DNA from 2 places in the Chromobacterium sp. FG89 genome. Region 1 is predicted to be linked to the other one. Evidence: riboswitches for the same ligand, from Rfam matches in the RefSeq annotation. Region 1 holds a riboswitch; the other holds the start of a gene.
The links. A riboswitch is a leader RNA that binds a small molecule or an ion and turns the genes downstream of it on or off. The one in region 1 is predicted to bind manganese.
Positions count from the first base shown of each region.

Region 1 (4,412 bases):
AGCGACGGACTGTTAATCCGCAGGTCGCAGGTTCGAGCCCTGCTCGGGGAGCCAAAATTTCAAAAGCCACAATCTCCGGATTGTGGCTTTTTCCATTTTCGCTTCCGTTTTACAATCGGCCCACCCTCCCCATTGGAATAATAATGATTTCCAGACCGATTGCCTTTGCCGGGGGCGCCATCCTGCTCTGGGCCTCTCTGGCCGCGCTTGGCGCTCAAACACGCTCGCTTCCCCCTTTCTTCGTCGTCGGCGTCTGCCTGCTGATCGGCAGCCTGCTCAGCCTGCGCCATTACCGCGACTGGAAAGTCCCGATGCCCACCCTGCTGGTGGGGATCTACGGCTTGTTCGGCTATCACTTCCTGCTGTTCTTCGCGTTTCGGCACGCGCCGGCGATGGAAGCCAATCTGCTGAATTACCTGTGGCCGCTGCTGATCGTCATGCTCTCCCCCATCCTGGTGCCGGGCACCGTGCTGCATGGCCGCCACATCCTGGCCGGTGCGCTGGGCTTCAGCGGCGCGGCGCTGATCGTCAGCGGGGGCAAGCTCGCCTTGTCCAGCAGCCATCTCGCCGGTTATCTGCTCGCCATCGCCGCCGCCGTGGTGTGGTCCACCTTCAGCCTGCTGACCCGCAGGCTGCCCAGCTTTCCCAATAGCGCGGTGGGCGGCTTCTGCCTGCTGTCCGGCCTGCTCTCCTTGCTGTGTCACGCCCTGTTCGAACCCAGCGTCGCCCCCAGCGCCGGCCAATGGCTGGCCCTGATCCTGCTCGGCATCGGGCCGATGGGCGGCGCCTTCTTTCTATGGGACCGCGCGCTCAAGGAAGGCGACCCCAGGCAGATCGGCTCCCTGTCCTACGCCACGCCGCTGCTGTCCACCTTGCTGCTGATAGGCAGCGGCCAGGGTCAATTGAACGCCGTCGCTCTGACCGCCATCGTGCTCATTCTTGGCGGCGCCTTGCTTGGCAGCCTGCCCGTCCGCTCACGCTCAGCCGCTTGATAGAAAGACCCGCGGTGGAGCGACGGCGGCCGAATGTCCTATAATGCTTAACGCTATTTAAACAGAGGCCAACCATGTCCATTATTAAAGAATTCAAAGAATTTGCCATGAAAGGCAATGTCATCGATCTGGCGGTCGGCGTCGTCATCGGCGGCGCTTTCGGCGCCATCGTCAAATCGCTGGTCGACGATGTGATCATGCCCCCAATCGGCCTGTTGATCGGCAACGTCGATTTCTCCAATATGTTCTTCGTGCTAAAAGAAGGCAGCAAACAGCTTGGGCCTTATGTGTCCGTGGCCGCGGCCAAACAGGCCGGCGCCGTCACGCTGAATATCGGCCTGTTCATCAATGCCATGGTCAGCTTCACCATCGTGGCTTTCGCCATCTTCATGCTGGTCAAGGCCATCAATCGGCTGAAGCGCGAAGAACCGGCCGCCGCGCCGGCCCCCGCCACCAAGGAATGCCCGTTCTGCGTGTCCAGCATTCCGGAAAAAGCCTCTCGATGCCCGCAGTGCACGTCTCAACTCTAAGAGCGGAGATTGCCCCGCTACGCCAACTGATTTAGAATCGGCTGGTTCTGGGGGAGTAGCCTCGGCGCGGTTTTCAGCGCCGGCATGCGTCAACAGGCTTGGCCATCACGGCCATGGCGCATGCGACGAAAACTTCCGTTTGGCAAGACCCATGACATGTCTGCGCAACGCGGGGCTGCGGCGCGGGCTTGTCATGGCGTATGCGCAGCCCCCGGAGTTTTCATGGAAGCCTTCCTTATTTCCACCGGCATCGTCGCTTTGGCTGAAATCGGCGACAAAACCCAATTGCTCGCCCTGATGCTGGCCGGCCGCTACCGCAAACCCATGCCCATCGTTCTGGGCATCTTCGTCGCCACCTTGCTCAATCATTTCGCCGCCGCCGCGGTGGGTCACTGGCTGATGAGCAAGATAGGACCGGACTTCATGCGTTGGGGCTTGGGTCTTTCCTTTCTCGCCATGGCGGGCTGGATGCTGATTCCGGACAAGCTGGATGAAGACAGCCGGCTCATGGAGCGCTTCGGCGTGTTCGGCACCACCTGTATCGCTTTCTTTATCGCGGAAATGGGCGACAAGACGCAACTGGCCACCGTCGCGCTGTCCGCGCGCTTTCCTGAGGCCTTGCTGTTGGTGGTGGCCGGCACGACGCTGGGCATGATGCTGGCCAATGTGCCCGCGGTGCTCTTGGGCGAGGTGGCCGCGAAGAAGCTGCCGCAAAAGTTGGTGCACACCATTGCCGCGCTCTTGTTCGCCGGCCTGGGCATTATCACCCTGCTAAGCCCGTTGCAGATCTGAGGCAACGCTCAAAACAAAACGGAGGCCGCGGCCTCCGTTTTGTTTTCCTGCCGACCTGCGGCGCTTCAAGTCCGAGCGGCTCCGCGCCCAAGCGCCTCCAACAGCTGCTCCGGGTTGAAGCCCAGGCGGAAGCCGCCCCAATGCTTGCCGGACAACATGATGGGCAGCACCACTTCCGACAGCACCTCACCGGTGTCGCGGGTATACGTCTGCAGCAGGAAGGATTGCGTGCTGCGCGCGGCCCGCAAACCGGCGGCATCGGCGAACTTGCGCTTGTCGCGGCTGTTGATCAGGTCCTTGGCCGCATCTCCGCTCAAGGGCAGGCTATACCAGCTATTGTGGGTCGGCGCGTAGCCGTTGGTGTCCACCGCCAGGCAGAACACGCCGCCGGGCACGGACTTGGCGGCGCGGTCGTACACCGGCTGCATCAGTTTTTCCAGCTTGGCGTCGTACTGAGTGCGGAACTTGGCCGGCTTGGCGCCGGCGATGGGCTGGTAGTTCTGATCGAACAGCGCCACGCCCGCGGCCAGTTGCGCGGCCATCATGGTTTGCAATTCATCCCGCGCCTCGCGGGCCGTTTGCATGATCTGGTCGAACTCGCCCTCGCCCAGAATGAAGCGCGCCACCAGTTGCTGCACCTGCTCCGCCGCGCCGGATAATTTGGTGGCCGAGTCTTCGGTATGGTTCAGACGGTCCGTCACCTGATGGCCCAGTTCGTGGATTTCCGCCACATGCAGATTGACCTGGCCATTGGAGGCGACGAACTCCGACATGGTGGCGGCGATCTGGCTGAGACTGCTCGCCGTGGTTTCGAAGTCTCCCATCATCTTGCTGAAATGGTCGGACGCCTTGGAGACGATCTCCCGCGCCGACTTGGTGTCCTCGGTGATCTGCGCGGTTTCCACCTGGGTTTCCGACACCAGCCCCAACATGCCGTCGATATTATGCGAAATCTCGTCGGTGGCCTTTTTGACCCGCTCGGCCAGTTTGCGCACCTCATCGGCCACCACGGCGAAACCGCGTCCGCTCTCGCCGGCCCGCGCCGCCTCTATCGCGGCGTTCAAGGCCAGCAGATTGGTCTGGTCCGACACGTCCTTGATCAGATCGACAATGGTCTTGATGCTGGAGGAGCGCTGACTCAGATCATCCACCGTGTGATTGAAATGCCCCACTTTCTGGTTGATGCCGTAGATGCTCTCCGCCACGGATTTGAGTTCGGCGTAGGATTCCCGCGCCACATCCAGATTGGCCAGCGTAGTGGACGAGATCGCCTGGGTTTGCTCAGTGACCTGGCCCACGCCCTCGGTGCTCTGATCGCTGGCGGCCCGGACCTGCGTCGCCAGCTGATCCTGCTTGCGCGCGCCCTCCAGCGATTCGACCACGTTCTTGCGGGTGCGCGCCGAATCCATCGCGATCCGCACCGTCATCAGCCGCACATTGCTGATGATCTCGCGCATTTTCAGCAGGAAACGGTTATACGACAGCGACAATTCGCGGATTTCGTCATGGGTGATGGTGGGAATGTCTCTGGACAGATCCCCCTCACCGGCGCCGATTTCATTGAAAATCCGGATAATCATTTTCAGCGGTCTGACGATGAGAAAGCGCAGATACCAGACCATGAAGGCGATGAAAGCGACGCTGACCACCCACAGCGCCATTGTCCAAAACAGCGCGCCGTCGATGCTGGACTCGATGCCGGCCAACACCTGGGGCGAAGCGACCTGCCCTTTCAGCGAACTCCGTATGTTTTCCAGCACATAATAGACATAAGCCACCATGCCCAGCTGAAACACGCTGATGAAAAAGAAACTGCACAATTTCTTGGTCAACGTATCCCAGAAAGTCTTTTCCACCAGGGTATACACGCGCCAGAACCACTGCATGACTTCTCCTCTTGCTCCGCAATCCCGTTCAGCGGCTGGTGCCGGCCCCGCGCCCTCCGGCGCTTCGGACCCGCCCGTCGCTGTTATCTAGAATTATTGTTGTTTATTGACTTCAGTCAGCCATGCTAAGCGATAGCGGCCTTGTTTTTGGAATAGTTGGCTGACTATTGATTATCATCAAATAGGCCATGTCAATGTATTACAAATCCCCG
Region 1 is NZ_JBMDIQ010000018.1:2-4,413, forward strand. Features, by position in the region: gene ACODRW_RS16975 (DMT family transporter) at 144-992, shown strand; gene mscL (large conductance mechanosensitive channel protein MscL) at 1,067-1,522, shown strand; yybP-ykoY riboswitch at 1,561-1,744, shown strand; gene ACODRW_RS16985 (TMEM165/GDT1 family protein) at 1,745-2,314, shown strand; gene ACODRW_RS16990 (methyl-accepting chemotaxis protein) at 2,380-4,200, opposite strand; gene ACODRW_RS16995 (methyltransferase domain-containing protein) at 4,400-4,412, opposite strand, start outside.

Region 2 (4,412 bases), on a different contig from region 1:
CCGGCAAGCCGGCGCGGATGCGCAGATTGCCGGTGGTGTTGCCCAGCAGCCAGTCGTTCAGCAAACCGCGCTGCCGCTCCGGCAATAGCGGGGAAAACAGCAGCGCGCGCAGATTGGCCGTCATCGCCGCCGGCGTGGTGGTGTCGCGCGGATCGTCCGGCTCGGCGCGGTTCAGTTCCGGCTCGACGCGGTCAAGCCGGCTCAGGCCGTCGCCCAGCGAACGGGCGAAGCGGGTCACCTCCTGCGGCCCGCCCAACTGCTCCAGCAGCAGATTGGCGGCGGTGTTGTCGCCGAAGCGCATCGCCGCGTCGCACAAGTCTTTCACCGACATGCCCTGCTCCACGTATTGTTCGGCGATGGGCGAATAGTCGATCAATTGCTCGCGCCGGTAGCCGACATGGCGATAGAGCAGATCCGGCTGCGTCGCGCTGCGTTGCAATAAGGCGCCCACCAGCAGCAGCGTGAACGTGCTGCACATCGGGAAGCGCTCATCGGCCCGGTAAGCCAGCGTCCGCCCGCTGTCCGCCTCTTGCGCGAACACGCCGATGCGGCCGCCGGCATTGCGTTCCAGCTCCGCCAATTGACGCGCGGCCGGGGCTTCGCCCGGCACCCGCAACGGCGGGCGCGCGCAACCCCAGATCAACGGCGTGGCGGCCAAGGCCGCCAGCAAGACGCGCCGCTGCGCAAAATCATCCATAGATCAATCCCCAGATTCGGTATGACGGCGCGGCCCGTCGCAACGGCCGGCCATCGCGGTTTAGTTCCCCCGATGCGCATTGCCGCTACCCGCCGCAATGACAATGAACTAAAGTGCGATACATATTCTTTTGCGCCTGAACTCTGAAAATAGATGCGTCAAAACATCACGAACAGGTTCAAGCACTTTTAATGACACATTAAACAATCGAATGACATGAAAAAGCCTGCACAGTTCCGTATCCCCGCTTTGCGGCGCATCGCTGGCCTGCTCGGCCTCAGCCTGGCCCTGCTGGCCGCGCCGCTTGAAGCCAAAACGCCGCACACGCATCGGCACGCCAGCGCGCCGGCGCAAGAGCAGTTGCTGGAACACGGCAGCTACACCAACTCCGACGGCGTGGAGGTCCACAGCCCGGCCCATACCCGCTCCGGCAAAGCGCCGGCCGGCGCCAGCGCGCGCTGCCGCGACGGCAGCTATAGCTTCAGCCAGCACCGGCGCGGCACGTGTTCGCATCATGGCGGCGTGGCGGCCTGGCTCTGAGAACCTGTTTACGATCTGCTGCGCGTCGACGATACGGCGTTGAAAACATCTTCGAAATGCTCATGTACCACGCGTACATTCCGCTTTCTCAGCCATTTTCGCCTTGTCTCGCCTTAGCTCGCGAGATCGTAAACACGTTCTGAGAACCCGTTCATAGTCTGCTACGCTTCAGCGATACGGCATTGAACGGGCTCTTGCCTCACACCAGACAGCCGGCAAACAGTAGGTACACCGCGCCCGCGCCCAAGAGCCAGCGGCCGTCCACGCTGCCGCGGCGGAACAACAGCCACAAGCCGGCGATCGCCGCCATCGTGGCCAGGCCGGACCACAGCAGGACGCCGTCGAACATCCACGGAGTGAAGAACAGGCCGAAGGCGCTGGGAATCGTCGCCTGTATCATCATCGCGCCGGAGATATTGGCCAAAGCCAGGCGCTCCTTGCCCTGGCGCAGCCAGATCAGCGCGTTCATGATTTCCGGCAATTCCGTGGCCACCGGGCTCAGCAGCAAGGCCACCAGATGCGGCGCCATGCCCCAGTGTCCGGCCAGCGCTTCCAGCTGCGCGACGAAACCGTGCGCCGCCGCCGCGATCACCGCCAAGGCCAGCAGGGCCTGCGTCGCCGCCCAGCCCAGGCCGCCGCCGGCGCGCAGCTTCAAGGCGTCCAGTTCTTCCTCTTCCGGCGCGGTGTCCGCGCTGCGGATCTCGCGCCAGACATAGGCGGCGTAAGCGGCCAGGAACAGCACGCCCAGCCAGGGCTTGATGGCGAAGGCCAGCAGGCCCAGCGCCACCTTGAACGCGAAAATCAGCAAAAACGCCAATTGGTCGCCGGCCAGCCGGCGGTGATCGACGCGCAGCAGGTAGTCGCCGCGCCCCAGCCGGCTGCGGTTGCGCCACAGCGCGAAGCCCACCACCGCGTACGCCAGCGTAGCCAGCACCAGCGGTCCGCCCAGGGCGGCGCCGACGCCGATGTCCTTATGTTGCGGCGTGCCGCCGAAGGCCATCGCGGTCAAGGTGACGGCGCTTTCCGGCAAGGCGGTGCCGAAAGCGGCGAGCACGGTGCCGACGGCGCTGGCGCCCAGGTTCAGATGGCGTCCGCACCATTCGATGGCGTTGACGAAGTATTGACAGGAAAGATAGATCAGGACGGCGAGGCCGAGCAGAAGCGACAGGGTCAACAGCATAGATAGTCTTGGGCCGGGCAAGCGGATGGACAATGGCGCAACGACGCGGCTTGCCCGGCGGCAAACGCATCGTGGCCAAAGGTCTCGCTTGGCGGCGCCGGCAATGCCGGCCGCTGACCGCGCCATGAGGAAAGCTCCTCAAGTTTGTTGACGCGGCCTCTTCGGCGGGGCCGAAGATGGCTACTCCCCAATGACAACGGCGCCATTGTGCCAGCCTGGGCGCAATGGCGCAAACCTAGGCGTCCGTCATGCGACGCCCACAGCGGATGAAGGCGAAGGGCCGCGACGTCGCCGCCGCGGCCGCCTCGGCGCTAGCGGCGGAACCACTCGCGCTTGGACAGCGCCGCCTCCACCTGCTCGCGATTGAGCAAGGCGTCGCGCATGGCGTTCCGCGCCGCCAGCTCCATCTGGTCGCCGTAGTAAGGCGATTGCGGCTGGCTGCTGTTGCCGTAGGTGTTGATCACCTTGGCGCGCAGCGGCCGGCCGAACTCCACCAGGGCGGTGAAGGTGTCGCCGAAGATGGCGCGCTGGCGGCCGTCGCTGTCGCCGATATAACTGAAGGTGCGGAAAGCCCCCAAACCCTCGGCGCCGCCGCTGGCTGGCTGGTCCAAGCGCGCCGCGCCGCCGGCGGGGCCGCGCCGCAGCCGGTAGACTTCGCCGAAGGCGATGTCCAGCGGCACGCCGGCCTGTTGCAGCCCCTGGGCCGCCGCGCCCAGCTTGCTGAGCGCGAAGCCGGCGTCGCGCAGGCCGGCGGGCGTGTCGTAGGGCTGCGCCGGATCCGCTTCCCGGCGGTAGCGCAAGGCCTCTTCGCCGCCGGAGGCCGCCACCCAGGCGGCGAACAGCACCGCGCCCTTGCTGGCGGCGTCGCTGCGCCGGTCCCATTGGGCCAGCACTTGCGCCGCGGCGATCAGGCCGGCGTCGCCGGAGGCGCGCGCATAGCCGATCAAATCGTCCAGCACCCGGTCCGCCAGCAGCAGCCGGGTGTCGTGCTTGGCGCTGAGCAGCGTATCCAGGGTGAAGGCCGGCGTCTGTTCGATCAGCTCGATGCCGCGCTGTTCGCGCAGCAGCGGCGACGCCCGCGGCGACAGATAGCCGGCGTAGGCGGCCGGGTCCAGCGCCGGCTTGCTCATATACCAGGGCACGCTATTGGAGTTCTGCACCCAGCCGCTGGACGGATTGGCCACCTGCGGCAATTCGTCCAGCCTCAGCGCCTGACGCCAGATCAGATCGCTGCGGCTGCCGTCCACCGGCTGCGCCCAGAAGGCGGCGTCGCCGCCGGCACGGCGCGGGGTCAGACCGCCGAAAGCCGCCCAGACATTGCGTTGGGCATCGGCGTAGATGATGTTGTGGTAGGGATTGCGCAGCCGCGCCACGACGCTGCGGAAGGCCTTGAAGTCGGGCGCTTGCGCCATGTCCCACCATTGCTCCAGCACGCCGGGGGTCTGCAGCTGGTCCACGCCGACAATGCGCAGCGCGTAGCTCTGGCCGTCCTTGTCGAACACCGGGCCCTGCTCGGCGCGGCGCAGCGTCAGCTGCTCGGCTTGCAGGCTGCCGTCCGGCTGACGGATATACAGGGTTTCGCGCTTGGTTTCGAAGTCGCGCGCCACGCCGTCCAGCAGGTATTGCCGGCCGCTGAGCTTGAGTTGGTACAGGTCGCAGCCGTCCTGGGTGTTGACGGTGTGCACCCAGCCCAGCCGCTGGTTGAAGCCGATGCGCATCACCGGCAGGCCCACCAGGGTGGCGCCGTAGATATCGTATTCCGGGCTCTTGAATTGGGCTTCGAACCAGGTGTGGCTGCCGCCCCACAGCAAATGCGGGTTGGCCAGCAGCATGGCGTTGCCGGAACGGCTCTTGGCCGGCCCCAGCGCCCAGCCGTTGGAGCCGCCGATCAGATTGATGGGGGTGGCCACCGCGTCCGGATAGATCAGCGAGCAATTGGCCGCGCCGGTGGCGGTGGAGCCGCTCAGATAGCCGAAGAAGATGCGCAGGGTGTGG
Region 2 is NZ_JBMDIQ010000012.1:105,580-109,991, forward strand. Features, by position in the region: gene blaCHA (CHA family extended-spectrum class A beta-lactamase) at 1-697, opposite strand, end outside; gene ACODRW_RS13765 (DUF3761 domain-containing protein) at 914-1,237, shown strand; gene ACODRW_RS13770 (sodium:calcium antiporter) at 1,437-2,417, opposite strand; yybP-ykoY riboswitch at 2,474-2,618, opposite strand; gene ACODRW_RS13775 (penicillin acylase family protein) at 2,729-4,412, opposite strand, start outside.
Region 2: linked by a shared signal. The riboswitch ahead of ACODRW_RS13770 (sodium:calcium antiporter) and the one ahead of ACODRW_RS16985 (TMEM165/GDT1 family protein) in region 1 are both predicted to bind manganese.